Regions from separate parts of the Rothia sp. 27098_8_27 genome, predicted to be linked through region 3. Evidence: riboswitches for the same ligand, from Rfam matches in the RefSeq annotation. Region 3 holds a riboswitch; each other region holds the start of a gene.
The links. Region 3 has a riboswitch for S-adenosylmethionine ahead of O3675_RS03640 (hypothetical protein). Riboswitches for the same ligand answer to the same signal wherever they lie in the genome.
Positions count from the first base shown of each region.

Region 1: another riboswitch for S-adenosylmethionine. It lies ahead of O3675_RS06710 (LLM class flavin-dependent oxidoreductase); the one in region 3 lies ahead of O3675_RS03640 (hypothetical protein).
Region 2: another riboswitch for S-adenosylmethionine. It lies ahead of O3675_RS04300 (bifunctional o-acetylhomoserine/o-acetylserine sulfhydrylase); the one in region 3 lies ahead of O3675_RS03640 (hypothetical protein).

Region 1 covers NZ_JAPWAJ010000005.1:59,287-65,437, reverse strand. Annotated here, with positions in the region: gene O3675_RS06730 (NCS2 family permease) at 1-758, shown strand, start outside; gene O3675_RS06725 (hypothetical protein) at 899-1,582, shown strand; gene O3675_RS06720 (hypothetical protein) at 1,585-2,334, shown strand; gene O3675_RS06715 (YchJ family protein) at 2,437-2,865, opposite strand; gene O3675_RS06710 (LLM class flavin-dependent oxidoreductase) at 3,035-4,462, opposite strand; SAM riboswitch class IV at 4,577-4,685, opposite strand; SAM riboswitch class I at 4,861-4,957, shown strand; gene O3675_RS06705 (ABC transporter ATP-binding protein) at 4,962-5,798, shown strand; gene O3675_RS06700 (aliphatic sulfonate ABC transporter substrate-binding protein) at 5,863-6,151, shown strand, end outside.
Region 2 covers NZ_JAPWAJ010000002.1:193,478-199,628, reverse strand. Annotated here, with positions in the region: gene O3675_RS04305 (homoserine O-acetyltransferase) at 13-1,341, opposite strand; gene O3675_RS04300 (bifunctional o-acetylhomoserine/o-acetylserine sulfhydrylase) at 1,522-2,868, opposite strand; SAM riboswitch class IV at 2,974-3,086, opposite strand; gene O3675_RS04295 (ABC transporter ATP-binding protein) at 3,427-4,413, shown strand; gene O3675_RS04290 (ABC transporter permease) at 4,410-5,270, shown strand; gene O3675_RS04285 (ABC transporter) at 5,272-6,102, shown strand.
Region 3 covers NZ_JAPWAJ010000002.1:24,965-31,115, forward strand. Annotated here, with positions in the region: gene O3675_RS03635 (SNF2-related protein) at 1-2,145, opposite strand, end outside; SAM riboswitch class IV at 2,331-2,465, shown strand; gene O3675_RS03640 (hypothetical protein) at 2,501-2,728, shown strand; gene O3675_RS03645 (plasmid stabilization protein) at 2,739-3,173, shown strand; gene O3675_RS03650 (DUF6350 family protein) at 3,303-5,759, shown strand; gene O3675_RS03655 (4-hydroxyphenylpyruvate dioxygenase) at 5,772-6,151, opposite strand, start outside.

The DNA.
Region 1 (6,151 bases), on a different contig from region 3:
CCCTGATTCTGGAGGCGGTTGTCCCCTCCGGTTCCGTGAAGGAGTCGGCAACCGGCTGGTCCCTGAACGTGCCTTCCCTTGCGGACATGAAGTTCACCACCCCGAACTTCTCCCTCATCGGTTCCGCTGACCTGTTCGGCGCATTCACCCACATCGGTCCGCTGGCTGCTTCGCTGCTGGTGTTCACCATTCTGCTGTCCGTGTTCTTCGACGCGATGGGCGTTTCGGTGGGTCTTGCCGCCGAGGCTGGCACCATGAAGGACGGCAAGGTTGAGGACATCGACAAGGTCCTGCTCGTGGACGCTTTCGGTTCCGTTGTCGGTGGTGGAGCGTCCGGTTCGGCGAACCAGATTTTCGTGGAATCCGCTACCGGTATTGGTGCGGGTGCACGCACCGGCTTTGCGAACATTGTGACCGGTGTGCTGTTCCTGCTGGCGATTTTCATTTCGCCGCTGGTCACCATCGTTCCTTTCGAGGCGGTTGCTCCGGCGCTGGTCGTGGTCGGCTTCCTGATGATTCGCCAGGCCGTGAATATTGACTGGACCGACTGGGGTCTGGGTATTCCGGCGTTCTTGACCATTATTTTCATGCCGCTGTCGTACTCGATTGCGAACGGTATTGGTGCCGGCTTCGTGGCGTACACTTTCATTCGCCTGGTGCAGGGCCGCGGCAAGGACGTGCACTGGCTGATGTACCTGGTCTCCGCGGTGTTCGTGATCTACTTCGGTATGGGCATCATTAACGGCTGGACTAGCTAAGTCCGACAGTCTACATATTTGCTGAAGGCAGGTTCCTGATGCGGCTGAGAATGTAAGTTTTCAAGCTGCCGAGGGGCCTGCCTTTGGCGTATCTGGTTCGCTCTTGCATGTTCCTTATCGCTCTCCGGTACGAGAAAATCATGGCAGAATCATTCCGTTTTCGGTATGATTCTGCCATGATGTCCGTTCAAGAGTATGCTCAAGAAGCTAAGGTTTCAGAGCGAAGCGTGCGCGCCCGCTTAGAACGCGGAATGCTCCAAGGTCGTAAATTGGGAAGCCGCTGGGTTGTCGACGCTCTTCCCGCTGCGCACCGCAGTAATGCTGGCCGTCCTATTTCCTTCGATGCATTCAACGCTTTGGCGCGTTACTGCGATGGTCAGTCATCTGTTCTATCTGCTGAGGAACGCCGCAGGGCAAAAGAACGCGCCTCAGCAATTCAGGTGCAAGGACCTGCGTCTGTTGAGCGATACCGAGCTCGCCGCGGTCTGAAAGTGCATCATCTGCAGGCTCCTCCCGCTGAAATTCCTGCAATTTTGGAAGACTCTGCATTGTCGCTTACCGGCATTAGTAGCGATATTTCTCAGGTGTACGGCTCAATGGTTGATGCATATGTTTCAAGCCAGGATTTAGAGAACATCATTTTTCTGTACAACCTGCTTCCAGCGTCTGTAGATTCGGCGAACATTATCTTGCGTGAATGCGATGAGCCGCCCCACATTCTGCCCTTGCATGTGGCGGTAGATCTTCTAGATTTGGGGGATCCGCGAAGCTCCGCTGAGGCAGAGCGCATTCTTCAAGATTCTGTTTTCAAGAAAGCGTCTTAGTCATGACCGCATCCCCTATTTTGATTCCTGCTATTGGGGCAGAGCGTGCCTCTTGGCTTGGTCTGGCTGATATCTCAGAGATTATGCCGCAAGGATGGTCCCTGGCAGGCGGAAGCATGATGCGTCTGTTGGCTGCAGAGCGAAGCTACGCTGGTTCTCGATCCACTCACGATATCGACGTTATTCTTGATATCCGCGCATCACGGGCGTATGTTCGTCAGTTCCATGAGGCTCTTAGCAATGCCGGATTTTCAATTGCCGGATTCAACGCATCAGGTCAAAATCACCGATGGGTTCGCGGTGAAGCTCAGATAGATATCCTCATCCCTTCGGGACAGTCGGAGGCCGCTCGCACCTATGAGTATCCGGGGTTTGGCCGCCTGTTAGAAACTCGTGGTGCCCAGTTTGGGCTTGAGCGTACCCGTAAAGCATCTGTACTCTGCGCTGACCGCCAATTTACAGTCAATGTTCCTGATGGTTTGGGCGCTCTTTACGAGAAGGTATCAGCCCTGCTCAACAATGGAGATTCCGATAAAAGTCGACATTTCCGAGATATTATTCTTTTGTCTTCGGTTCTTAATTCTCAAGAGCGTCGAGATATCCCGACGCTTTCTGGAAAACAGATATATCGCCTTCATGATGGTGTCTCCAGGTCAGTTCACGAATATACCGGCATTATTTCTGACCATGAGCTGGAGGTAGCCTCTCGTTTAGAGAACTATCTTGAAAAGCTTCTAAAAGACAGAAGCTAACTAAAACAAGGAACGGCAGAATCGTTCCGGTTTCGGAATGATTCTGCCATTTCTTCTATGTCCACACTCTGCACGTACGAGAGGCAGGGAAAGTGACGAGACTTAGCGGACGTCTCCATCCACATAGAACCAGGCGCCGCCCACCTTCTCAAAGCGCGACAGCTCATGCATGCTGCCCTTCACCCGCTCCTCCGCAGGAACACTCGGCACCGAACGGTAATACGCAACGAACTCCACCGTACCGGACGCATCAAACGGGCTACCCGAAGCACCGAGAATATCCAGGCGATACCAGCGGATATCATCCTCCAACTCCAAGGCGGCCGGGCGAGTACTCGGATGCCAGCTCGCCAGCAAGTACGCCGCATCCCCTGTCGCAAACGCGGTAAAACGCGAGCACATCAGCTGCTCCGGCGCGGGAGCAGTCAACGTGCCGGAGGCGGCAAACTCGCCCAGGAACCTGCCGCAGCAGGCGCCGTACACCTCGCCGCTCGAGCAGGGGCAGCGGTCATCATGGTTTAGTTCAGTCATGCCACCCAGTATAAAGAACGCGCCACGTCAAGAAAGTGCCGCATCAAGAAAGCACAGCGCAAAGAAACGCCCGCTCTGCCGGGGATACAAATCCTCCAGTAGAACGGGCGTTCTTGTTTTCAATCGTTAAGTTTGAGCGCACCTACACGGTTCGCATCAGCGGCAACGCTTATTCAGCGGTTGCGCGAGCCGGGGTGTCAGCAGCCGAAGGCTTACCCACGTATGCGCCGCGGTACTTAGCGGCCGGGTGGGAGTCAGCAACCTTGGTGTGGCCCTTACCGAAGATGTTCTCACGCAGGGTGTTGCCCTCGTACTCGGTGCGGTAGCGGCCGCGCTTCTGCAGCTCGGGCACAACGTACTCGATGAAGTCCTCGAAGGAGCCCGGGGAGACGTGGTATGCCAGGTTGATGCCGTCCAGGCCACCCTCATCGATCCAACGCTCCAGCTCGTCAGCAACCTGAACCGGGTCACCAACAATGACATCGCCCATGCCGCCGAGGGTGGTGTGCTCAGCGATGGCCTTGCGGGTCCACTTCTTGTCCTTCGCCTGCAGGGTGAAGGGGGTCAGGAAGGACTGAATCGACTCGGTCTGCACGTAGTTCAGGACCTCGTCCTCGTCGAACTGGGACAGGTCAACACCGGACCAGCCGCCGATGATAGCCTGTGCAGATTCGAGGTTGATGTACTTCTTGTACTCCTCGTACTTTGCCTTTGCCTTCTCTTCGGTCTCATCCACGATGACGGAGAGCATTGCGAGGATCTTGACGTCGTCACGGCTACGGCCCTGCTCCTCGGCAGCGGCGCGAATACGGTCGGTCACAACGCGGGTCAGGTCCGGGCGCAGGGCGCTGATGAACACAGCCTCAGCGTGCTTACCGGAGAACTTCTGGCCGCGGCTGGATGCACCAGCCTGGAAGATCACGGGGGTGCGCTGCGGGCTCGGCTCGGTCAGGGAGATGCCGGGCACGGAGAAGTACTTGCCCTTGTGGCCAATCGGGTGGACCTTGGAGGGGTCAGCGTAGAGGCCGCGCTCACGGTCCTTGACTACTGCGCCGTCTTCCCAGGAGCCTTCCCACAGCTTGTAGCAGACGTCCAGGAACTCGTCCGCGATCTCGTAACGCTCGTCGTGCGGGATCTGGGTGGGCAGGCCCTGGTTCTCAGCAGCCGAAGGCAGGTAAGAAGTCACAACATTGAAGCCGACGCGGCCCTCAGTGAGGTGGTCGAGGGAGGCGTAGCGGCGAGCCAGGGTGTAGGGCTGCTCAAAAGTAGCGGCAGCAGTCACGCCAAAGCCGAGGTGCTCGGTCACTGCAGCCATTGCAGAAATCTGGGTTGCGGGGTCATTCACGGGAACCTGAGCGGCACCCTCAATGGCGGGAGCGGCAGAGTTCTTGTACACGTCGTAGATACCAACAACGTCAGCGATGAACACGGCGTCAAACAGGCCGCGCTCAAGGGTCTTAGCCAGGTCAGTCCAGTACTTGATGGTGTTGTACTCGGTTGCGCGGGAGCGCGGGTGACGCCAGAGGTCGAAGCTCTGGTGACCAATGCAGGTCATTTCGAATGCGTTAACTACGATGCGCTTCTTCTGCTCAGCCATCGATTTTCCTTTCGCGAATGATCGGGGAGGATCGGGTTAGTGCCCTGCACCCCGCGCGCCGCCTCCTTTTTGCCTTCTGCGTTCGGTGGTGGCCTTCGTGCAGGTGGCGCGTTCGCGCCGTACTTGCCTCTTTTCATTGAGGCCAGATCATCATCTGGGGCACCCCGCTACGGGAGAGGGTTGCCGCCCGGCTAGCCAGAGCTTAGCGCCGGGACTCATGATCTCGTGGTTTGAGTGTACGGGGCACGCGGGAGGGAGGTCACGTTTGTGACGAAAAAATCTTTTTGTGACGTGGAACCGAAATATTTCGTGATAAATGCGAAATATACGGTCATAGAAATTCATACGCGCCCGCCGGGTTGATTGAGGCACACCACAGCCCATAGGGTGGGAGAAGCAAACCATCCAGAGCGACTGAGAGACCTGGCTCCACGACGTCGCAGCAACCGGCACGGATTCTTCCGCCCCCGGTGCTAACGCCAGGAACGATGGAAGTGACATGACACTCAACAGTGCAGTAACTGACGTACCCACCAGTGAAAAGAACGGCCGCCGTGCCGTATCCACCGCCGCCGTCCCCTTGAGCTTTGAAGACGTCGGACAATCTTTCCCCGTGCCCGGCGGAACCCACGAAGTTCTTCGCGGAGTCTCCTTCACCGCAGCCCCCGGCGAGATTATCTCCGTCATCGGCTCCTCCGGATGCGGCAAATCCACCCTCCTGCGTGCAGCAGCAGGACTGAACCGCATCACCGCAGGTACCGTGCGTATCGGCGAGAAGGCAGTGACCGGCCTCGACCCCCGCGTAGCTATCGGCTTTCAGGAACCGCGCCTGCTCCCCTGGCGCACCGTCGCCGACAACGTGGCGCTCGGGCTGCCGCAGGGCACCAAAAAATCTGAAGGCGCAGCATCCGTAGCGCGCCTGCTCGACCTGGTCGGACTGGGCGAATACGCAACCCACCGTCCCAAGGAAATTTCAGGCGGTATGGCTCAGCGCGTGTCCCTGGCGCGAGCGCTCGCACGCAACCCCGGCGTGCTACTGCTCGACGAGCCCTTCGGTGCTCTGGACGCGCTGACCCGCATCAACATGCAGGATTTGCTGTTGGACGTGCACCGTCAAGACCCGACCACGATTCTGCTGGTCACCCACGATGTGGAAGAGGCGCTGTACCTCTCTGACCGGGTGATTGTCCTCGGTAAGGACACCCCGGAGGCGCCCGCCACCATCCAGCGCATTGTGACCGTTGACCGTTCTCACCCGCGTGACCGCGCCGATGCAGAGATCACGGCGCTGCGCAGCGAACTGCTGGCTGAGCTCGGCGTGGAAGATAACGCCTAAAGCCGCCACGAAACGCATTTCTTACACATCACATCATCATCTTCAGAAGCGAAAAGATTTCATCATGACTTACTCCCCGTCTCGCCGTACCGCCCTCAAGTCCCTTGCTGCAGCCGCCGCTTTTGCTACTCTGCTCAGCGCCTGCGCCGGTGAAGGTTCCGGTTCCGCTAACGCCTCCGGTGCTGCCGGTGGTGGCAATCAGAACACCGTGACCATTGACTACGCGACCTACAACCCGCTGTCCCTGATTATCCGCAAGAAGGGTTGGCTTGAGACCGCCCTCGCCGCCGAGGGTAAGAAGGTTGAGTGGGTCAAGTCGGCCGGCTCGAACAAGGCGAATGAGGCGCTGCGTA
Region 2 (6,151 bases), 170 kb from region 3:
GTGCCGGTTGAGTTAGCGAGTAACAGCGCCGTACAGACGAGTCATCGATTCCAAAGCTTCACGTTCACGCTGCGCCTCACTCGGGGCGACGGAATCATCCTCAACACCCAGGGCGCGAGCCAGAATCTTCTCCACCTGCTTCGCCTCAATCAAGAAGCCGTCATGGCCGTGGTTCGACTCGATAATGTCCACGGTAACCGGAGTGGGCAGTGCCTCCGCCAGGCGGTGCGACTCGTGGGGGAAGAACAGGCGGTCTGTGTTCACCGCCGCAATGGTCCACTCACAATCGGTGTGTGCCAGCGCCTGCGCCAGAGTGCCGCGGCCACGAGCCACATCGTGCGAAATCAGCGCCTCATTCACAGCCAGGTAGCTGTTCGCGTCAAAACGCTCAACCAGCTTGGCGCCGTGGTGGTCCAGGTAGCTTTCAATGGCGTAGCGGCCGCGCGGCTCACCCAGCGAACCGCCCACAGTGTTTTCGCCGCGGTTCTCCTCGCGGCCGAAGCGGTGCTCCAGCTCTGCGGGGCTACGGTAGGTGGTGTGCGCAATACGGCGCGCCAGAGCCAGACCGGCAGTCGGTGCAGGACCGGCATAGTAGTCGCCACCGGCAAAGTTCGCATCCGAACGAATCGCAATGTTCTGAGTGTGGGCCCAGGAAATCTGCTCCGCCGTAGCCGAAGGACCGGAGGCAATGACCGCGCATCCGCGCACCAGCTCGGGGTTAGTTGCCGCCCACTCCAGGGCGCGAGCACCACCGAGGGAACCACCAATCACGTAGCGGAAGCTGTTCACACCCAGGGCACGCGCCAGACGCGCCTCCGCACGTACGGAGTCGCGAATGCTCACCTGCGGGAAGCGGGAACCCCAGTGCTCACCAGCGCCCGGGTAGCCCTCGGGGACGATGCTCGACGGACCGGTAGAACCGTAGCAGCCACCCAAAATATTGGGAGCAATCACGAAGTAGCGGTTGGTGTCCACGACCGAGCCGGGGCCCACGATGCCTTCCCACCAGCCGTCCGATTCGATAGCGCGAATCAGCGGGGCGGGCATGTCGGGGGTGGGGACGCCGCGGGAGACATGCGTGTCACCGGTGAGCGCGTGCAGGATCAGGATGGCGTTATCGCCAGCCTCGTTGAGGGTGCCCCAGGTTTCGTAGCCGATGGTGACCTGCGGCAGGGTTACGCCGGATTCGAGCTCCAGGTCGCCAATGTTCAGCTGACGCAGGTAGCCTTGCGCTTCGGGGTGTTCGCGCTGGGTGCCTGCCACGGGGATGGGCGCGGTAACAGGCTGGTTGGTAGTGCCGGGCTGGGTGGTGCCGGACTGGCTAGTGCTCTGGGCGGTCATGGGGGTTCCCTTCACTGGGTTGGCCGGCGAGGTGGTGCCGGGTGTGAGCGGGGTACTCGTCTGCGGGTTGAGGCAGCGAGGCGGCGGTGCCGCGCGCTTATGAAATGCTCCGTAACGGGGAATCCGCAGGTGGACCGAAAAGCCGTAGCTTACCGGTCCACCTGCGGGTTACATCACCGTTTAGGAGAGGGTGTCAAAGCCCAGCTGCAGGTCAGCAAGAATATCGTCGATGTTCTCAATACCGACTGCCAGGCGGACGAAGTTCGGGTACACGCCAATCTTCTCCAGCTCCTCAGTGGAAAGCTGAGCGTGGGTGGTGGAGGCGGGATGAATCACGAGCGAGCGCACGTCACCGATGTTCGCCACGTTGGAGTGCAACTTCAGTGCGTCAACGAAGTTGCGGGTCTGCTCCAGGGTTGCGTCCTTGAGGGTGAAGCCGAGCACCGCACCGGGGCCCTTGGGCAGGTACTTCTGTGCGCGCTCGTACCAGGGGGAGGATTCCACGCCAGCCCAGATGACCTTCTCGACCTGCGGGTTGGCTTCGAGCCAGCGAGCGACCTTGGTGGCGTTCTCGATGTGGCGCTCGATGCGCAGGGAGAGGGTCTCCAGACCGATGCCGATGTTGAAGGCGTTGGTCGGCGAGATGGCGGCACCGGTGTCACGCAGCAGCGAAACGCGGGCCTTCAGAATGTAGGAGAGGTTCGCACCGAACGCGGAGTCCTTGCCCAGATCGCGTGCGTAGACCAGGCCGTGGTAGCCGGGGGCAGGCTGGTTGAACTTGGGGAACTTCTCGGGGTCTGCGCCGTAGTCGAAGTTACCGGAGTCCACAATCACGCCGCCGATGGAGGTGCCGTGGCCGCCCAGGTACTTGGTGGCGGAGTGGACGACCACATCCGCGCCGTGCTCGATGGGGCGCAGCAGGTAGGGGGTGGGCACGGTGTTGTCCACGATCAGGGGCACGCCGTTTTCGTGGGCAATTGCGGCGATGGGCTCAATGTCGAGCACGTCGTTGCGGGGGTTGGGCACGGACTCGCCGTAGAACAGCTTGGTGTTGGGGCGAACCGCAGCGCGCCACTCGTCGAGGTTGTCAGGATTCTCAACGAAGGTGGTTTCGATGCCGAGATCGGCGAGGGTGTACTTGAGCAGGTTATAGGTACCGCCGTACACGGAGGGCGAAGCGACCACGTGGTCACCGGCACCGGCAATGTTCAGAATTGCGTAGGTGATGGCCGCCTGACCGGAGGCCAGCAGGAGCGCGCCGACGCCGCCCTCGAGGGAGGCGATGCGGTTCTCGATAACTTCCTGGGTGGGGTTGTTGAGGCGGGTGTAGATGGGGCCCAGCTCGGCGAGAGCGAAGCGGTTTGCAGCTTGCTCTGCACTGTCAAAGACGAAGGAAGTGGTCTGGTAGATGGGTAGTGCCCGAGCTCCCGTTGTGGCATCCGGTGCCTGTCCCGCGTGAATCTGGCGGGTTTCGAACTTCCAACCGGCGGGGTTGGCGGGAGTCGGGACGGTAGTGTTGTTGCTCATGCTTGGCTCTCCTAAGGGGATAGTTAGGGGGCCGCATGCCGAGCGGTACAGGAATCGTCGTTGAGTTGTCCTGTCACGATTGATGTACCGGATTCGGTCACATCGGTCCCGCGCTTGCGTCACGCTTGTGCGTAACGCCCGGTCTTCACCCAGGGCACCCCACCGCGGAGGAGGGTTGCCGGCCAGCTAGCTGGGGCTTGTCGCTGGCGCTCTTGACCTGTTATTTAGAGTGTCATAGGGCACGGGGCGGGGTCAAGGTTTTTGTGGGTGCACGGTACTTTAAGACATTTCATTGCAAAGATGACGTTTTTTAACGTCTGTCATAAAACGTGAACGACGGTGTCGGGGCAATCCGAGGGCGAGGCAATCGAGATGCGGAGGTGGGCACCCACCACCCACATAGTAACCCCCATCACTTTTATCTACGGTTTTTCGGTACACTGAAATGACACATACACTCACGCAGGGTACAACTCACTACGGCTCGCTACGCCGTTTATCCTGCTCAGCATCCCTCCGGTATAGGGGCCAGAGGGTCATACCCGAAGGTTACCTACTATGTCTCTTGTTCTTGATGCGGCGCAGCTCAGCCGCGTCTTTGGCAAAGGTGAAAACGCTTTTACCGCCGTCGACAGGGTGTCGCTTCGCGTCAGTTCCGGTGAGATTCATGCCCTCCTCGGCCCCAATGGTGCGGGCAAAACGACGACCGTGCAGATGTGCTCGACCCTGCTCACCCCTACCGGCGGTAACCTCACCGTGAACGGTATTGACGCTATCGCCCACCCGCAGCGGGCGCGCCGTCACGTGGGCCTAGCTTTGGGAGGGGAGAACGGCTTCTACCCGCGCGCTAGTGCCCGCGACAATCTGCTGTTCTTCGCCGATGTTGCGGGGGTTTCCGGGCGGACCCGACGACACGAGGTGGAGCATGCCCTAGCACGCGTAGAGCTCACCGATGCGGCAACGCGGCCTGTCCAGGAGTTTTCCCGCGGCATGAAGCAGCGCCTACATATTGCCCGCGCCCTGCTCGGCTCCCCCGCCCTGCTCCTGCTGGATGAGCCGACCAATGGGCTCGACCCCGATATCGCTCTGACCGTGCGTACCCTCATCCGATCTCTGGCAAATGAAGGTACCGCCATTCTGCTGACGAGCCACCTGCTGGGCGAGATTGAGGACCTAGCGCACACCATCACCGTTTTGGGCGCAGGTTCTGTCGCCGTGAGCGGCAACCTCGAGGATATTGCCGCGCACGCCGGCATTGCCGCCACGACCGTGGTTCAGGTCGAGGCCACCGCCACCGAGGGCATTGATACGCTCCGCGGGTTCCTCGGCGATAAGGCGGCGGTACTTTTTGCCCCGCGTGGTTCCGGCTGGGAACTGACCCTCTACTGGCATGGCGAGCGCGCCACGTTCGAGGCGGGCGAGGCTCACCGCATCCTCACGGAGGGGCTTGCCACCGCGAACATTGGGGCACGGACCGAACCGTACACACGCCCGGCAACCTTGGAAGAGGCATACCTGGCGATGGCGGAGGGGCTCAAGCGATGAACGCTCAGACGCAACGCTCGGAAGAGTTCCAGCGGCAGGATCGACGGTACGACCTGTGGCAGGAGTGCGCCCGGCAGCTACGGCTCATGGGCTTTAGCCTGCGCCAGTTCCTGACGGTCCCCTACTTCATTCAGCTGCTCATCAGTACGGTACTCGGCTCGGTCATCCTTCAGGCGCTCGCCGTGCATGCGGCAACGCAGAACACTGCGGCTCAGCCTGTCGACCCGACCCTAGCCTGGACTCGCGCCGGCATTGTGGGCATGTGGTCGGTCTGCATCGTGTCTGCGGGCATCATCAATTTCGAGCGTTTCCGTGGGACCCTCGTGTACCTGTGTTCGGGGTCGATTTCTCCGGTGCGGGTGCTGGCGGCTATCGTTTCGAGCGCCTCCATTGTGGGTATGGCGGCTTTGCCCCTGTCGTGGCTCATCTGGGCTCTTGTGACGCTTAACCCGCAGGTCACGGATTTTTCGGCACTCTGGCCGCGCTACGTTCTGGGCGTTCCCCTGCTGTGGCTTGCGTGCCTGTCGGTCACGTTCATGATTGCGGTATTCTTCGTGGCCACGCCGAACGCTATCGCCTACGAGGAGCTATTGCTCGTGCCGGTTTTTATTCTTTCCGGGGTTCTCTTCACGACCATTGAAGCGCCCGCCTGGCTGGATGCCGCGGGCGTGCTCATTCCCCTGCAGGCGCCGGTTCACCTCCTACTTGGGCGTACCGCCATCACTACCCCGACGGATGCACTCCTGCCCGTAATTCAGACCCTGGTCGTGAGCTTCATCTGGGCGTTGTGCGCCTTCCTTTTTGCCCGGAAGGCTCTCGCCTCCGCCCGTCGTCGCGGCACCCTGGGGGCGATGTAGCGTGCCTGTTCTCTCTACTGATTCCCTGCCCGGCGTGGTGCGCCGGGCACTGTCTACCGCCTCTATTGGCTGGTCATCTTCTATTACCTTCGCAACCCTCGGAACGGCTGTCACGACCCTGGTTCTCGTACCCGGTCTTAACGTGCTTTTCACGGTGCTTCTGGGTGCTGATCTTGCCGCAAACGATACGGTACGCATCGGCTGCGCGTCTGCTCTGATTGCCACCCTCAGCTCCGTGGCAGCCGGTATTGTCGCGCGCGTTGCCACCGACCGGTGGATTGGCGTCTTCGAGTATGTGTGCACGGCACGCCCCGTGGATGCTGGCTACTGGCTGGGGGCGGCGGCGGTACCGGCGTTGCTAGCTTCCGTGACGGGTCTGAGCAATGTGGGCATCGTGTGGTTACTCTCCCTCACATCCTCCGCTGCGGGAGCAAGTTCCGGGCTTTTAGTTGGCACCATCTTACTGATGCCGGTTGCGATTCTTGGCGGAGTCTGCCTGGGTATTTTTGCCGCCGGGCTGGGCCTGTACCTGTCGGATCCGTACACGGGCTCGAATGTTCTGTCTATTGTTCTGCCAGTGAGCGCGGGCGTGATTGTGCCGGTGAGCACCTACCCCGCGTGGCTTGCGTGGGTGTGTTCCTGGGTTCCGGGGTCCCGGCTGGTGCAGGCTTTAGATACCTCTGGCAGTATTACGAGCAGCACCGCACCGGATCTCTTCGCGCTCCTGGCGACGGACGCGGCGCTGGCGGTGCTCTACGCCGCAGTGGGGTTGGGGCTGACATTCCTTGCCGCCCGCCGCATCCGTGCCGGTGCCCGCGCCTCGCTATTGTAAACGGTGAAACCTGAAAAAGAACGAACCTTTTAAGTGCCCGTGCCCGCTA
Region 3 (6,151 bases):
GAACCAGTCGCGCGAATTACCCTCGCTCACGGTGATTTCAATCAGCGCGTCGGTTGCCTCCACGAACTGTGGCGGGGTGCCGTTAAAACGCACCTGAACAGCGGAAACACGGCGAAGCTTCGGCAGAATCGCACTGAGCAACTCGCGGGTCTCCCAGCCTTCGATGCGGCGCTCCTCCAGCCCGGAAAGCGCCGGGTGGGCGGCAAGAATTGCGCGCACCGAACGCAGTACGCGCGCCTCAAAACGTTCGTCGCGCACCTCGCCGCCCTCTTCACCGGGGTAACCGAAAACGGGCAGGGAGTACACATCGGAGGCACCCGCAGAGTCCTGTGCGCTCGCCTCCTCTGCGCTGTCCTCCGCGAAGGGGTTCAGCGGGTACTCCCAACGCCAGCTCAGCTGCGCGTCGTGGCGTACCTGCTCGTCAAAGCTGATTTCAAGCACCAGATGCGGCGGCTTCACGCGCGGCAGCGCCAGCGCAGGATCGGGGGTCAGCGAGGGAATGGAACGGCTGAGCGCGGGCAGATACTCCTTCTGGAACGTGGCGCGTTCCGCGGCGGGAATGTGCACGGTTCCGGCGCTAATGAGCGATTCGGAGGCGGCATCGAGCGGCTCGACCAGGGGGATGAGTGCCAGCTCCACGCCCTCGGGCAGTTCGGGTACGGCGGGGGAGTAACGCACCCGCTCACCCTGTACTGGGGCAATCGTCGGTGCGCTATTCTCGGCTTCCTCAGTCGGCGCCTCCTGCTCGCTCTTCTGAACAAAAGATTCACGGCCCACTTCATCCAGTGCGCCGGGGCGCGCGGTCTTCCAGTGCACCGCCTTTGCCGCCTGCTCGTACTCCTGCTGGGCGAGCCCGCCCAGGGCAAAGAAGCCGGTGCGCGGGGTGCCGATGGGGTGGCAGTGCGCGGCGGGTAGCCAGAGCTGGCGCAGTAGTTCGCCTTCGCGTCCTTCCCAGCTGAGCGCGGCTTGAAGCTGTAGTCCGGTGCCTTCTGCGTGTTTCTCTTCGCTGGCGGCGGCGTGCAGGCGCACCTGTGCGGGGCTCAGCACGGCGTAGTTCACCTCGCGACCGTTGACGAGCAGGGGCAGGCCAATATCCTCCGCACGGGCGAGTACGTCCCAGAGTAGAGTGGAGGCAGAAGCGCTGATTGAGATCCAGTCGCGGTGCGAGGAATACATGTTCTGCCAGGGGCGGGCAATCGAGTAGAGCTCGGCGAAGAATCGTTCGTGTTCGGGGTAGATTTCGTGCCGCCCGACGGGCCCGCCCACGCTGGATGCGAAGGTTTCCCAGCTGAGTCCGCCCTTGATCCAGCGCCCGGTTTTGGACGCCATGAGCGGTCGGGCGAGCAGGTTAATGCTGGGGGTTGCGCCGGGCATATTGCGGCCGCGCGCGTAGGAACCGGAGACACTCAGTGAGAAATCCAGGGCACCGCTCACGCGCATCGAATCGATGCCCGCAAGGTCCTGACGTGCGGAAAGAACGGAGGAGAGGTCGCGCCGCCATGCCGAGATTTTGGTGGCGGATGCCTCTGCTTGCAGGCTCGGGGAGGCGCCTAGCTCGTTGAGCGCAAAGCTTCCCTGGGTGTTTTCGGGCTCGGTAGCCGCTGCATCGGGTGCGGGCAGTTTCGCCGCGGTGGTGAGCGCACCGGAGGCGCGCAACGCCGCGAGCGGGTCGGCGGCTTTCTTCGCCTCTGCAACATCCGCACTCTTCGCTGCTACGCCATGAGAGCCAGTATTGGGCACGCCGACGGGTCCGGGGTGTTCGCTGAGCGCCTTTTTCGCTACGGAGGCGCGGTCGAGCGCGGTGAGCATGAGCGCTACGGCGTGCTTGCAGTCGGTGAGTACGGGGCAGGTGCAGCGGGCAGTGAAGGTTGCGGAGCCGCTGACGGCGGGGAAGAAGCGGACGGTCACTTCGTAGGGGATGATGGTGCTTCCGTTGACGAGCCCGGTGAGGGTGCGTTCGTCTTCGTCGTAGCTGTAGCGGATGACTTCGCGGTTGTGCTGGTAGGCGACACCGCGCTGGTAAGTGCGGTGCCCGGCCTGGCGAATGATCTGCGGTACGGTGACGGGAATTTCGGGGAAAGGATTGTTGGCGCTCACCAGCTCATTATCGCGTATCGTGCGGGCTTGCGCCTTGTCGCCGGTCATTGCCGGGTGGGTGTGCAGGATGCGTTTTTGATGCATAAAAACAGCGGTATTCACATAAGATATTCCGCGCCGTATCAAAAATTCCCGCCATTCAAAACACTTCCACAAGCCAAAACGCCAATAATCTAAATCTCTTTCAAAAAACGCTTTACTTAACTTGAGAAAATGCTGTAAGCTAAACCCAGCTTCAAGAGTTTCGACTGATAAGCTCCGACTATGGTCGAACGCCAACCCCATGTTCACGGGTGGCTCGGATGACGAAGCGGTTTGTATTCACCACCGGAATAACCGGTGGTAATTGGTACAGACAAGAGCAACGCGAAAGGATCGCGCCACTCACGGCGCAGGTTGTCACATGTACAACGGCTCTGCAACCGAAGCAGCAATCTCTCTGAACCCCTCCCGCTCCTACCAGGAAAGCCTGCGTGCCGCAGCTGTCCCCGCGCGAGGCGGATACACCGCAGTCAGCATTGACGATTACTCCCGCATTTCTTCTAAGCGCGACGAGTTCCTGAACTTCCTTCTTCTGCCGAACCCCGAGGGCATCCCCGCTATTCAGTACGCCGGTCTGCGCGTAGCGTAGCATTAGGGGTATGAATTTCTCCGGTATGCTCCTGGACTCCGACGTTCTTGCGGAGATCCGTAAGGCGGATCCTGATCCCGCCGTGGTCGCTTTTCTGCGCCGCCGCTCGTTCCGACACATGTACATTTCCGTGCTGAGTATTGGCGAGTTGAAGGGCCTGTACCCCTACCCGGAAACTGATCGTTGGATTACCGAACTTCTTGAGCGCTTTGGCGACCACGTTATTAATGTGGATGCGCATGTGAGCCTCGAGTGGGCTGGTCGTCAGGCGCCGCTCGGTGTGCATGCCGTGGGTCGTGATGATGCCGGTCCGCTGCCTACCGCCGCCCTGGAGGGTCTGATGGCGGCGAGCGCGAGTGCCTATGATTTGGAGCTGATTTCTTCTAAGGCTCAGGTGTACCGCGCCTGGGGTGTTCAGGCTTCCAACCCGTGGACTGAGGATTAAAACTTTGCCGGATGCGCGTCCTCGCGTGCGCGTCTGGATGAATACCTGTGTGAATAGTTGTGAGAACCCGCTTTCGAGTGTTAATCGGAGGCGGGTTTCGTCGTTAATTCGTGGCATGATTGAAGGACGATGAAAAGCACCTCACCTATCTCTCGTTATTCCATGCCCATGCCTCTGTGGCTTCAGGGTGTTGTTGAGCTAATTGTTACTGCCCTGTTCTCTGCGCTTGCTGTGTTTGCGGCGATGTCTGCCGTGTGGGCGACCAAGGGTTTTGGCGACATGGAGTTCTCCTCCGTGGCCGCCATGTCGGCGCACCTGTGGCTTCTGATTCACGGTGTTCCCCTGGATCTTGCGGCTGCTTTTGGTGCTTCTGCCGGCACGATGACGCTGGTGCCGCTGGGTTTGAGTATTCTGCCTCTGCTGCTCTGTTACCGTTCGGGTCGTCGCCTGGCGCGCGCCTCGTATGAGGGTGAGTTTTTGATTCCGGTGCTGTCCGGTTCGGTGACCTATGCGCTGATTAGTTCGGCGATGTACGGTTGGGCGAGCCCGCATCCGCAGCCTCTTCAGGCGTTGAATGCTGCCCTGGTGCCTTTGGGTATTGTGGTGGCTGGTCTGATGTGGGGTGGCTACCGTGAGGCGCGTTCGCTCTCGCGCATGGTGGGTGTTGATACTGCGGAGCAGATTTCGCAGATGAGTCAGTATTCGCGTTGGGCGGGTTCGTACGCCTGGGCTGTGGTGCGTGCTGCGGTGGTTGCTTTTGTTGCGCTGATTGGTTTGGGTGCGGTGCTTTTGGGTATCGGTATTTTGGCGGGCTGGTCGCAGATCGTTGCCACCTACCAGGAGCTGCACGCGGGCGCTGTGGGTGATACTGCGGTGACTCTGCTGCAGCTGGGTTTCTTGCCGAACCTGGTAATCTACGCGATTGCGTGGTCGACCGGTGCCGGTTTCTCCTTTGGTGCGGGCACCTCGGTTGGTTTGACCAGTAGCGATGCTGGTACTTTGCCGATGCTTCCGATTTTGGGCGCTGTGCCCGAGTCGTTGGGCACATTTGGTCTGGTGGGTTTGCTGGTGCCACTGGTTGCCGGTGCGATTGCTGGCTGGTGGTTCTTGCGTGAGGGTGAGGATCACCTGGATGAGTGGGTTGCTCTGAAGGTTCCGTTCCGCCCGCTGTCTGCGCTGATTTCTGCGGTGGTGCTGGGCGTGATGACCGGTATTATGACGTCGTTTGGTGCCCTGTGGCTGGGCTGGATTTCGTACGGCTCTCTGGGTATTGGTCGTTTTACGGAGGTTGGTGCTGAGCCGCTGACTTTTGCGGCGCATACCGCGTTGACGGTGGGTGCCGGCGTGACTTTCGGTATGTTGCTGAGCCGCGCCCTGGTGCCGGATAGTAGCCGTGAGCTGCCTCGTTTTGCGGATGAGCGCCCGAACCTGGGTGAGCGTCTGATGAGTTTTACTGCTTCGACTCGTGAGCGTTTTGCGGAGCGTCGTGAGCAGCGTGCGCAGGCGCGTGCGGAGCGTATGGAGCGTGAGGCCGAGGAAGCCGCGGCACGTGAGGCGGCTGAGCGTGAAGCTGCAGAGCGTGAAGCTGAGGAAGTCGCCGCTCGTGAGGCTGCAGAGCGTGAAGCAGCTGAGCGCGAGGCGGAAGAGACGGCACGCGCGGCTGCCTCTAAGAAGGCTTCTGAGAAGAATGTCTCTGAGCCTGAGCAGTCTGTTGTATCTGAGGTAGCGACCGGTCATGTTCCGGTGCATCCGCAGGAGCCGGTGGTTGCCGTCCCCGTGGAGGCGACCGAACAGCTGGCGCAGCGTGCGGCGGCGGACGCTTTCGCCGAGATTGTTGCAGAGCGTGAAGAGGCGGCTAAAGAGCCCGCCTCCGAAGAGGCTACTGCTGAAGAGAGCCCCGCTGAGCAGTACGAGCCGATTGAGGCCGTTCAGCAGGTCGATTACCTGCACTCCGCACCCCCGCACGATGAGGATGCTGACGAACACGGCACCTATAACCCCGCCGTGTACGCTCATGACCCCTCCGAGGAGGAGACTCGCGAACTGATTCAGGAGCCCGTCTACGAGACTGCCGAACCTGTGGCTACTGAGCGTGAGAACGCTGTTGAGGAGCCTGCGGAGCAAGCGCCGCGTTCGAAGGGTCGCGCGAGCCGCATTATGGCGTACTTCGGTTTTGGTCTTGAGCAGCCCGCCACTGCGCAGGATGAATCAGCGCAGGATAACTCGGCTGATGCCGCCCACGCTGAATCTGCCGCGCAGGACCGCGCCGGCGATGATCGTACCAGCGACCGCGCACACGAGCGCGCGCAGAAGCGCGAGGCGAAGAAGGCGGCTAAGGCGGCACGCAAGAAGCAGAAGAACGACCTAGAACGTGATTTTGTGGATCGTGAGCTGGATGTCCTCTCTGCCGATCAGGCGATGAGCCGCATCTTTGAGGTTCGTAGCCAGACCGGCATCCTTCCGCTGGTGACCGATGAGGCGTCTACCGTGGAGCTGCCCCCGCTGGATGTCAGCTCCTCGAAGTCTCATGGTTCTAGCGCCCAGGGCTCTAATGCGCAGGGTTCTAACGCCCGCAAGAAGAACTAGCGCACAGAACCCCTAACGAGCTGCAGAAGAGCTAGAGCTGGACGTGCCGGTGAGCTTGTCCATCGTGCCCTGGAACTTCTGATCGCAGGTGTACATGTCGGTCTGGGTCAGCGCGGCGGCGCGGCACTCACGGTACTCCTGCGCGCCGGGCATGAGGGCAAGACCGATGCCGCCGAGCAGGGTCATCGCGCCGTAGATGATGCTGACGCCCGCGGCAATGTAGAAGAACCAGGGGCCGCGGTAGACGGCGGTGCGCACAATCGCAATAATGCTCAGGGTAATGCCGGCGAGAGCGAAGATGAAGAGCGCCAAGAAAAGCGGCATCGTGGAGAGCACGAAGGAAGACGCCGCAAAAATCACCAACGCGGCAGCAATCAGCATGAGCGAGGTGC